DNA from 2 places in the Priestia sp. AB genome. Region 1 is predicted to be linked to the other one. Evidence: riboswitches for the same ligand, from Rfam matches in the RefSeq annotation. Region 1 holds a riboswitch; the other holds the start of a gene.
What was found. A riboswitch is a leader RNA that binds a small molecule or an ion and turns the genes downstream of it on or off. The one in region 1 is predicted to bind S-adenosylmethionine.
Positions count from the first base shown of each region.

Region 2: linked by a shared signal. The riboswitch ahead of metE (5-methyltetrahydropteroyltriglutamate--homocysteine S-methyltransferase) and the one ahead of mtnK (S-methyl-5-thioribose kinase) in region 1 are both predicted to bind S-adenosylmethionine.

Region 1 covers NZ_JAQMYN010000002.1:500,776-506,484, forward strand. The annotation lists gene POF52_RS08785 (carbon-nitrogen family hydrolase) at 1-599, shown strand, start outside; SAM riboswitch class I at 691-841, shown strand; gene mtnK (S-methyl-5-thioribose kinase) at 977-2,149, shown strand; gene mtnA (S-methyl-5-thioribose-1-phosphate isomerase) at 2,185-3,243, shown strand; gene POF52_RS08800 (hypothetical protein) at 3,378-3,542, shown strand; gene POF52_RS08805 (methylated-DNA--[protein]-cysteine S-methyltransferase) at 3,543-4,046, opposite strand; gene POF52_RS08810 (PAS domain S-box protein) at 4,065-5,709, opposite strand, start outside.
Region 2 covers NZ_JAQMYN010000004.1:454,653-460,361, forward strand. The annotation lists gene metE (5-methyltetrahydropteroyltriglutamate--homocysteine S-methyltransferase) at 126-2,420, opposite strand; cobalamin riboswitch at 2,570-2,758, opposite strand; SAM riboswitch class I at 2,838-2,948, opposite strand; gene POF52_RS15650 (hypothetical protein) at 3,029-3,280, opposite strand; gene POF52_RS15655 (hypothetical protein) at 3,587-3,721, opposite strand; gene POF52_RS15660 (sugar porter family MFS transporter) at 3,866-5,245, opposite strand; gene araA (L-arabinose isomerase) at 5,393-5,709, opposite strand, start outside.

The DNA of each region.
Region 1 (5,709 bases):
GGCAGCAAGCCAAGCAATTAATCTCTCAGTTTGCTAAAACGAACGAAGTAAATATTGTGGGAGGTTCGATCGCGAAAAAAACAGAGCAAGGCGTCACGAATACGATGTATATTTTTGACCGAAAAGGTCGTGAAGTATCACAATACAGTAAACTGCACTTATTTAAATTAATGGATGAACACCTGTATTTAGAAGCAGGAACAGCAAAAAACCTTTTTACACTTGAACAGTCACTGTGCGCAGGAGTTATTTGTTACGATATTCGTTTCCCAGAATGGATACGGGTTCATACTAGCAGCGGAGCAGAAGTCTTGTTTGTTGTCGCTCAGTGGCCGGCTCCAAGACTTGCCCACTGGAAAGCCCTGCTCATTAGCCGTGCAATCGAAAATCAATGCTATGTAATCGCATGTAATCGTGTAGGCCAAGATCCTAATAACACATTTGCCGGACATTCCTTAGTCATCGATCCGTGGGGAGAAATAATCGCTGAAGCTGGCGATAGCGAAGAACTTTTAAGTGCTGACGTTAACCTGGAACTTGTAAAAGAAATTCGTAAACAAATTCCCGTCTTTACAGATCGCCGTACAGAATTTTATTAATTATGTATTGACAGCCGTTTTTTTGCATGATACGATTTTCACCAGATATCATAAAATATTCAAACAAATCAAAATTGAATAATTAATCGTACTCTTATCAAGAGTTGGCTGAGGGATTTGGCCCTGTGAAGCCCAGCAACCGACCGTCATTCCATCCTAAGATGGATCACACCCGTAAAACATGTTTTACAAAGGCACGGTGCTAATTCCAACAGAAAGTAATTTTTTCTGGCAGATAAGAGGTTTGAACACTACAATCAAGCCTCTTTCTAACGAAAGAGGCTTTTATATTTTCTAAAATTATAAAAGCCTCCATATATTCTTAAACCTATTAACTTAGTAAACAAATCAGTTTAATAAACTATGGAGGGATTCCGATGTCAACAACAAAAACAGAGAAGTATCACCCTTTAACAGAAATTTCAGCAATCAAACTTGTGAAAAAGCTAGGTCTTTTTGATGCCACAGAAGCACTGACTGCCCGTGAAATTGGTGACGGCAACTTAAATCTCGTCTTTCACATCATAAATGATCAAACCAATAAATCCATTATCGTCAAACAAGCGCTTCCCTATGCAAAAGTTGTAGGCGAAAGCTGGCCTCTATCCTTGAACCGTGCCACAATTGAAAGCAATGCGCTCAAGCAATTCGGTGCATTTACGCCAGAACTTGTGCCCGCTGTTTATTACCACGATGAAACGCTTGCTGTTACGGTCATGGAAGACCTGTCTCATTTAACGATTTCTCGCGCCGGACTTATTCAAGGTGAAAGTTATCCTCTGATCTCACAGCATATCGGTTCTTTTTTAGGACATATTGCGTTCAAAACGTCTGATTTCGCCTTAAAACCTCAGGATAAAAAAGAAGAAGTTGTTAAGTACAACAACCCCGACTTATGCAATATTACGGAAGATTTAGTTTTTACAGATCCTTTTTTTGATATTGATACAAATGAATTTGAAAAAGCGCTGCGTCCTGATGTAGAAGAATTGTGGAATGATGGTGATGTAAAGCTACAAGCAGCAAAATTAAAATATAAATTTTTAACAAATGCGCAAACGCTAATCCACGGTGATTTACATACAGGCAGCATCTTTGCTAGCAGTCAAGAAACGAAAGTGATTGATCCAGAGTTTGCTTTTTACGGTCCGTTTGGATTCGATTTAGGGCAATTTGTTGCGAATTTATTTTTAAATGCTCTTTCTCGAGAAACAAATCGCGAACCGTTATTTGCACACATTACGAACACATGGAACGTATTCAAAGATACCTTTACTGCGCTTTGGCATTCTGAAAACAATGAACCTTTCGCTAAAGATGAGCGCTTATTACATGAAATTTTAACACAAACGTGGCAAGATGCTGTTGGATATGCAGGATGTGAAATCATTCGACGTACGATTGGCTTAGCTCACGTGGCGGACTTAGACGAAATTTCTTCAGAGGAAAGAAAAATTAACGCTAAACGTACTGCGTTAAAAATTGGACGCTATTTGCTTCTGCACCAACAAGACGTTTCACCAAATGAATTTGAACATTTACTTCGATAACGAATAATGTACACAATGAAAGGATCGGTATCAGCATGACAAATACACTATCACTTCCGCGCTCAGTGGAATGGAATGAATCATATATTACTTTATTAGATCAGCAGCAGCTTCCTGGCAAAGTTGAATATATTAAGCTGCAAACCATTAAAGACGTATGGGATGCTATCACTACCTTGAAAGTACGCGGAGCCCCTGCAATTGGCATTACGGCGGCTTTTGGTCTTGCTCTTTCTGCGCTTAGCTATGACACAGATTCAGTCAAGGAATTTAACAAAAAGCTAGCTCTTGATCAACAGTATTTAGCTAGTTCACGCCCTACTGCCGTCAATTTATTTTGGGCATTGGAGCGCGTAGCGAAAAGCGCTGAATCCGCTTCGTCCGTTAATGAAGCTAAAACAAAAGTTGTTCATGAAGCTATTCAAATTCAAGTAGAAGATGAAGAAACGTGCTACCGAATTGGGGATCATGCTCTTTCTTTATTTAAAAAGAAGGATAAAATCATGACAATATGTAATGCTGGTTCAATTGCTACAGCTTATTATGGAACAGCCTTAGCACCTTTTCACTTGTCTAAGCAGCGTGATATTCCGCTTGAAGTATTTGCCTGTGAAACAAGACCCGTTCTTCAAGGTTCTCGCTTAACAGCCTGGGAACTTCAGCAGTCGGGAGTGGACGTGACGCTGATTACGGATAATATGGCCGCTCATACCATTAAAACAAAAGGAATTAATGGGATTATTGTAGGTGCTGACCGCATTGCAGCAAATGGCGATACGGCTAACAAAATTGGAACATATGGACTTGCTCTTTTAGCGAAAGCATTCGGTATTCCATTTTACGTAGCAGCGCCGCAGTCCACATTTGATTTATCTATTCAAGACGGCAGCAGCATCCCTATTGAAGAACGTTCACCTAAAGAAGTAACGCACATTGGAGATACACAAATTGCTCCAGACGGAATCTCTGTGTACAATCCTGCTTTTGATGTGACGCCAAGCGAACTGATTACGGCCATTATTACAGAGCATGGAATTATCCATTCCCCGTCTTTGGAATCCATTCAAAAAGTTTTGCTGCAATCTGCTCAATAAAAAAAGCCGCTGCTATGCGGCTTTTTTTTGTTGAGCACTGGTTTTCAGCTGCATTTGTAACACAATTGTAACAGTACTCTCTTCTTTTTCTACATATATTATAGGGGATTCTTTTTGAATAAGGGGGAGTAAATATGAGTTCAGAGCAAAAAACAGATAAAAACAAAGCGCTGAATCGTAAGCAGCACTATCAGCTATTCGATTTATCCAAAGATGAAGAATTAAATTCCCTCCCTTCTCCTCAGCAAATTGACGGTGTTTTTGTGCAGGGAGAAGGCTGGAAATTGGACGGTGAATAGTTATTTTAACTCCAGAGCGCCTTTTGCTACATTTCTTTCAAGCATTAATAGTTTCTCTTTTATATGAGTTTGGGAGCCTGCATAACCTGTTAAAGCTCCATTTTTTCCAATCACACGGTGACAAGGTAAAATAATAGGCAGTGGATTTCGACGATTCGCTTGTCCCACAGCCCTTACGGCTTTAGAGCGATTAACAGAATCCGCTACATCACTATAAGACCACGTTTGTCCATAAGGTATACCTTTAAGCGTTAGCCACACTTCTTTTTGGAAGTCTGTTCCTTTTATATCCAAAGGCAAATCAAATGTTAGCGTGCGCCCTTCAGCATAATCCTGCAGCTGTCGCTTCGCTTCTTTCACATGGTGATAATTCTCGTCATGGACAAGTTCTTTAAGCTGCTCATTATGATCATCGCTATCAAACCAAATATGTTGAACCCCTGTTTCCGAGGCTACAATATAAATTTTCAAATCAGAAAATAAATTCATTTCTCCGTAGTACATATTTTTTATCCTTTCTAGTTAAGCTGGAAGAATAACATGAAAAGCTGTGCCTTCTCCTATTTTGCTTTCCACTTCAATTCGCCCTTTATGTTCTTCGATAATTTTATATGAGACCATCAAACCGAGTCCCGTTCCTTTTTCTTTTGTCGTATAAAATGGTTCTCCTAAGCGCTTGATGCGCTCTTCGGGCATTCCATCCCCTTGATCTCGAATGGAGACCGTCACGTAGTGCGGCTCTGTAGAGTAGACTTCAACAATAATTCTTCCTCCGTTTGACGTGACTTCAATTGCATTTTTAATGACATTTATTAGTACTTGCTTAATCTGGTTCGGCTCGCAGTACACCATTGGCAGCTGAGGAGACACACTTAGTTCAAACTGAATATTTTCTAAAAGCGCTTGAGCATTTAATAAATCAATCGTTTCTTTAACAACCGCAGCTAGATTTTTCTTTTCAAACTTTACGGCCTGTGGCTTAGCGAGTACGAGAAACTCTGTAATAATGGTTTCAATTCTTTTTAATTCAGATTTAATAATATCAAAATAAAGAGAGTGGTCTTCTTGAATGCTGCTTTCTAACAGCTGAACAAACCCTTTTAAAGCTGTCATCGGGTTGCGGATTTCATGCGCAATCCCAGCTGCTAACTGTCCGACTACTTGAAGCGTATCCGATTTTCGAATCTGCTCTTGCATTTGATTTCGTTCCGTTACGTCTCTTAAAAGCGTCATATATAGACCTGGCAAGATATCTTTTTTCGTGGAAAATTCGATATTTTTAACTTTTTCGTTCCCCGTAATGTACGTAATCTCTCCTTCAGCTTCCCCTTTTTGCTCAATCGTTTCTTTATGCTCAATGACCGCATCCAAATTCGCTGAAGAAATAAAATCCTCCATGGAGTACGCACAAATCTCCTCTTTGCTGAGTTCTAGAATATCACAAAGAGAAGAATTTACATCAATAATATTTCGCTTGCCGTCCCATAAAACTAACCCATCGATCGAACCATTAAAAATCTGTCTGAATTTCTCTTCGTTATTCCGAAGCTCCTGTTCGATTTTTGTACGTTCACTGATGTTTCGAAAAATCGTTAAATGGTCTCCTTCTATAATGCCTTTTTTCCCTGTGAATTCCAACTGTTTGATTTCTCCATTTGGCATGTAAAAAGGAAGCTGATTGCGAATTTCTCCTTTTGTTTGAAACGTTTGGAGCACCTTTAACGCACTAAAGCTTTTTGTATCGATAAATGTATACAAATTGCTTCCAATTAATTTGTTTAACGGCAGCTCAAATGTACGCGAAGAAGCAAGATTAGCGTTCAAGATTTCACCATCATCTCTCCAAATCAAGATCGCTTCAATCGCATTTTCAAAAATAGCCCTGAAATTTTTTTCGCTTCTCAACAGCTGCTGCTCCATCAGCCTTTTTTCCGTCACGTCTCTCATAATGGACATATAGTATTGACTGTATATATTAGCCGTTGTGGTAAATTCAAAAAAAGTAACGTCTCCATTTTCGAGCCTGATCGGTAGCTCACCGCTTGTCTTTCCTTCTTGATGCAGAGTTCTCCATAATTTTTTCACCTTATAATGATAAGTAGGTTCTACAAGCTCTTCTAATGTTTTGGTTAGAAGCTGTGCTCTTGTATAATTTAATCGTTCGCAA
Region 2 (5,709 bases), on a different contig from region 1:
TTAAAAACACCTTTAAAAAGATACAAAAATCTACGGGAAGTGTCAATGGATATTTTTGGCCTTTAAAAAACCCATCAGATCAAGCAGTGTAGCGTTTACACTGCTTGATCTTTACTTTCTTGTTATTAAACGTTTTGTAATAAATTTTGTCTTGTTTGTTTTGCAGACTCAACCATCACTTTTAAAGCTTCAACCGTCTCGCTGATTCCTCTTGTTTTAAGGCCGCAGTCGGGATTAATCCAAAATAATGCAGGATCAAGCACCTTTAGAGCGCGGCCAATGTTTCGTGTCAGCTCTTCAAGCTTCGGCACGCGCGGACTGTGGATATCATATACGCCAAGTCCAATTCCTTGATTGTACGTATGTTCTTCAAACGCATAAATTAATTCACCGTGGCTTTTAGACGTTTCAATGGAAATGACGTCGGCATCAAGCGCTTTGATCGCATCGATAATCTCTTCGAATTCCGAATAGCACATATGCGTGTGAATTTGCGTCTCATTTTGCACGGATACCGTGGCTAGCTTAAATGCGTACACCGCGGCGTTTAAATAATTTTCCCAGTTTTCTCGTTTTAACGGCAGTCCTTCACGCAGCGCGGGTTCATCTACTTGAATCATCGAGATGCCCTGACTTTCAAGTGCTTCCACTTCTTTTCTAAGAGCAAGCGCAATCTGATTTGCGACGTCGTAGCGCGGGATATCATCACGCACAAACGACCAGTTTAAAATCGTAATGGGACCCGTTAGCATTCCTTTAACCGGCTTATTGGTTAGAGACTGTGCGTATACCGTTTCTTTGATCGTCATCGCCTGCTCGTACGATACATCTCCGTAAATAAGCGGCGGCTTCACGCAGCGAGAACCGTAAGATTGTACCCACCCAAACTTCGTAAACTGAAAGCCTCCTAATTTTTCACCGAAGTATTCGACCATGTCCGTACGCTCAAACTCTCCGTGCACAAGGACATCTAAGCCGATCTCTTCTTGAATTTCAATCCACTTTTTTATTTCCTTGTTAATGTACGCTTCATATGCTTCATCGCTTAACTCGCCTTTACGCCACTTTAGACGCTCTTTTCGCACTTCTTTTGTTTGCGGAAAGCTTCCAATCGTTGTCGTTGGAAGAAGCGGCAGCTGAAACGCTTCTTGCTGAACGCGCTGACGTACGTCAAACGGCGCTTGGCGCTCTGCTTTATAGCTGTGCAGCTGCTTCAGCTCTTTTTGCACGTCTTGATGATTTCGAAAAGATGATCCATTTAATGCTTGAATTGCCTGTTTGCCTACGCTTATTTCTTCTTCTATTGCTTCTTTTCCTTGCTGTACCGCTTTCGTTAACAGCGTGATTTCCTGTAGCTTTTCATCTGCAAAAGAGAGCGCATTTTTCAATACTGGATCAATCGTCTCTTCATTTTTCACCGTGACAGGAACATGTAGTAGACTTGATGAAGGCTGCAGGATTAGACGATCTTTTGATACGGCTTCTTCAATTTCACTGATCGTTAAAAGTTGTTCATCCAAACTTTCACGCCAAATGTTTCGTCCGTCAATCACTCCTGCTGCCAGCACTTTATCAGTCGGAAAACCATATTTATTAAGCGCAGTGAGATTTTCTCCTCGGTCATGCACAAAGTCTAAACCGATTCCTTCAACAGGAAGAGACACGACTTCCTTATAGTAATCAACGCTGTCAAAATACGTTTGCAAAATGACTTTTACATTCGGTGCCGCTTCCTTCAAAGTTTGATAGACTTCTTTGTACAGCGCCAGGTCTTCTTTTGATAGCGTTGTAGCTAAAATTGGCTCATCTATTTGTACCCACTCTACTCCTTCTGCCTGCAGCTCCGCTAAGATAGTTGCATAAAGCGGAACAAATTGTTCAACTACTTTTTCAAACTCACTTTTTTTATATCCTTTTGACAGCTTTACAAATGTTACTGGACCTAAAATAACGGGCTTGCCTTCAATATTCAGCTTCTGCTTTGCTTCTTTGTAAAATTGAAGCGGGCGATTTTCTACAAGTGCCGGCGTACATTCCTCAAGCTCGGGTACGATGTAGTGATAATTTGTGTTAAACCATTTTGTCATCGTAGAAGCTACCGCACCTTTTGTTCCTCGGGCGATGTCAAAATACGTTTCAAGCGATACCGGTCCTCCGTCATAATCAAAGCGCTTTGGCACCAAACCAAACATAGCGGCTGTATCTAACACGTGATCGTATAAGCTAAAATCACCGACTGGAATCAATTCAATTCCTGCATCACGCTGTTTTTTCAGATGCCCTAGACGAAGAGCCTCAATTTCCTGCAGAAAGATATCTTTCTCTAGTTTTCCTGCCCAAAACTGCTCAAGCGCTTTTTTCCATTCTCGTTTTTCACCAATTCTTGGATAACCTAAGTTTGAACTTTTTACACTGCTCATTTTTTCCACTCCCTGTATATTTTTTATCGATAAACTAAAAAATCTCTCTTTTCGAAATGAAAAGAGAGATGATACGCATACTTAACTAAAGTTGAGATAGCCTGTTTTTCTCAACACGTATTCCTCACTCCTCTCTATATCCCGTAGAGCTTAAGTGCATACAACAGGCAGGTCTCCTGACTTAGGTTCATCGCTTCTTATCCCTTCCCATTTCAACATGAAACAGTGGTTAATAAGTTGCTCCCCATTACAGTGGCGGGACCGCGCCGGCTTTTCACCGGTCTTCCCTTTTAAGCTGCGTACATTCGTTCCACAGCACCTGATGCATTTTTATAAAATTGTTCATTCAAAACATATTCACATAAAATAAAAAGCCTCTCTATCACGAATAGAGAGGCATAGTATCTATGAAATCCTCTCTTATTTTTCAAAGCTGTACGCTTTGCAGGATGTAGCACCTTTTTAACAAGAATGTTAAATGGTTGCCGGGCTTCACAGGGCCAGTCCCTCCGCCTCTCTCAATAAGAGTTTTAATTGTTTATAATATTTTGAATGTAGAGTCATCTTAACACCTTACATTTATGTTGTCAAAAGAAATTTCAAAAAAATTAGTTTTTAGGAGGCGTTGACGCTAATTTTTGCCTTAACAATTTATAATCGTCTTTTCGATGTGTTTCGATTAAATCTTTTGCTCCTTGGTGATATCCTGACGAATAAATGTACTCTACTGCTGTTTCAATAAGCTTTCTTTTTTCTTCGGCACACTCCCGGTCCATTAAGGGGAACAGTCTACCTAAAAGGTCATTTAAATCTTCCTTGATAAAACGATTAAGTCCTTCTTGCATCTTTTCGTTTGCCATGATTGCTCCTCCATTTGCTGTGTATGTTCTAAGCCTCTATAAACAGGCAGTTCACTGTAAATTTTAAGATAAAGTTAAGTCATTAAACAGTATATCAAGTGAATGTTTTTCTTTAATTACATATGTAATACAAATATATGACAAATATAGAGAATATATCATCATTTATTATCTATTATAACGTTTGACTGCGCCTTCTGCTACAAGGTTTCGTTAAGAGTTATGCACATTTTTCCAAAAGAGGTTGAGACATAACGAAATGAATTCAATCTAAAGGCAAATGGGATACATGAGCTGAACCGCTTGTTACCCCGCAGTTGATTTTCGTGCAAGGCTTCGCTTTCCGCGGGCGGCCGATGAGCCTCCTCGTCGCTTGTGCGCCTGCGGGGTCTCATCTGTTCCGCTTGTCCCGCAGGAGTCTTCGCCTTGCTCTCCAATCAACTGCTAGAAGCAACAAAACAGCTGAAACCTGCGTTCACCATAAAAAAACGAACCACTAATCAAAGTGTTTGATCAGTGGTTCGTTTTTCACTTCGGCTAACATACTTTTATCGCAGCCTCTTATATTTAAAGCATTTAAAACAATTAGACGTATTTATTACGCTCAACTCGATTTAAAGACTTCCTTGCAGACCGAGCTGCCATGTCCGTTTCAATTTGTTCTAGGCTACGCCCTTTTGTTTCAACAACTACAAAACGTATGAAGAATAATCCGAGAACACAAATGATTCCGAACGTTGAAAAGATAACGCCTAAGCTAAATTGATCAGCTAAAATAGGGAACACAAGCCCTACTGCCAGCGATCCTGTCCAGTTAAAGGCAGATGAAATCCCAGCACCGATTCCACGTACAGAAAGCGGGAAAATTTCTCCTACAATGATCCACGTAAGCGGCGCCCAAGAAAACGCATAGCAAAGGATAAAGCAGCAAAGCGCAATTAACGTAACCCAGTTCACGACGACTTCATTAACGCCTAATGCTCCTAGAATAGCCGGTGTGAAAAATGAAAGAGCCATACCCGCGCCGCCAATTGTAAGAATGGTACGGCGGTTGAATTTATCAACAAACTGCAGAAAAATAAGGGTTGTCACCACAAAGATTACCCCAACGATGACCGTAAAACCAGCAGCTACCTGCGGGGCTAAACCAACTTGACGAGCAATGCTTGTTGCATAATAAACAATTGAGTTTGAGCCTTGAATCTGCTGAAAAGTTGCCATTCCGACACCGATAATTAAAGCTAGACGAAACTTTTTCTGAAACAGCTGTTTAATGCCTGATTGTTCATGCACAGCTACGCTTTCAATTTCAGACACTTCAGCTTCGACTTCCGCTGCTGAGGGACGAAGCGTGCGCAGTACTTCACGCGCTTTATCTGCCATTCCGTTTTTAATTAAGTAGCGAGGCGACTCTGGAAGCTTAATCATACCGATGCATAAGACGATTGCAAAAATACCGGCGCTGCCAAGCATTAATCGCCAGCTGTTTGGAACCGGCTCAAAAATAAAGGCTACGATATAGCTTAATAATAATCCAATTACAATCATTAGCTGATTTAAACCTGAAAGCTTCCCGCGAATATGAGCAGGTGCGATTTCTGACATATAAGCAGGAACTAAAGAAGAAGCCGTTCCTACTGCTGTACCTAAAAAGACGCGCGCAATCGTTAACGTAATTTCCTCCGGTGCAATCGCTGAACCGATAGATCCTAAAAGAAAGATGATAGACGAAATTAAAATTAATTTTCTTCGCCCAAACTTATCCCCTAATAATCCGCTTAAAATGGAACCGATAATTGCTCCGCCCATTAGCGACGAAACTACAATTCCCAGCCAGAGCGGACTTAAATGAAACGCTTCACGGATATGACCTTCTGCACCAGCAATAATCCCAATATCATAACCGAATAAAATACCGGCAAATGAGCCGAAGAAGAAGATAAACTTACTTGATACTTTACTCATGATTATAGATCCCCTTTTTATTGTCGTAGTTTTGCTTCCTATCACACAAATTTAAAACGCTTTCATTTATCTCTAAAAACGGCGTTCTTTTACTAACGCTATATTTTCATTTCCGAGGAAGCAGCGCTCCCTCGGAAATGTGAATGCTTACTTAATAATGACGTACTCTAGATCAACAAGCTTTGCATAGCTCACGATTTGATCCGTCGTTAAATTTAATGAAAGAACCGTATGATGGCCTCCTCCGTTTTCAATCCACGCTTTAACGCCTTCTTGGAAGTTCGGCTTAATGTTCCAAAGCACGCGCGCTACCGGAAGATTTGGAGCAGGAACTTCCGGCTCAAATGCCGATACTTCGTTAATTAACAGCTTGTAATGCGTACCGAAGTCAGCCATGGAAACCACTACGCCTTCTCCTTGTTTACCGTCAAACACTAAGCGGGCTGGATCTTCGCGGTTACCGA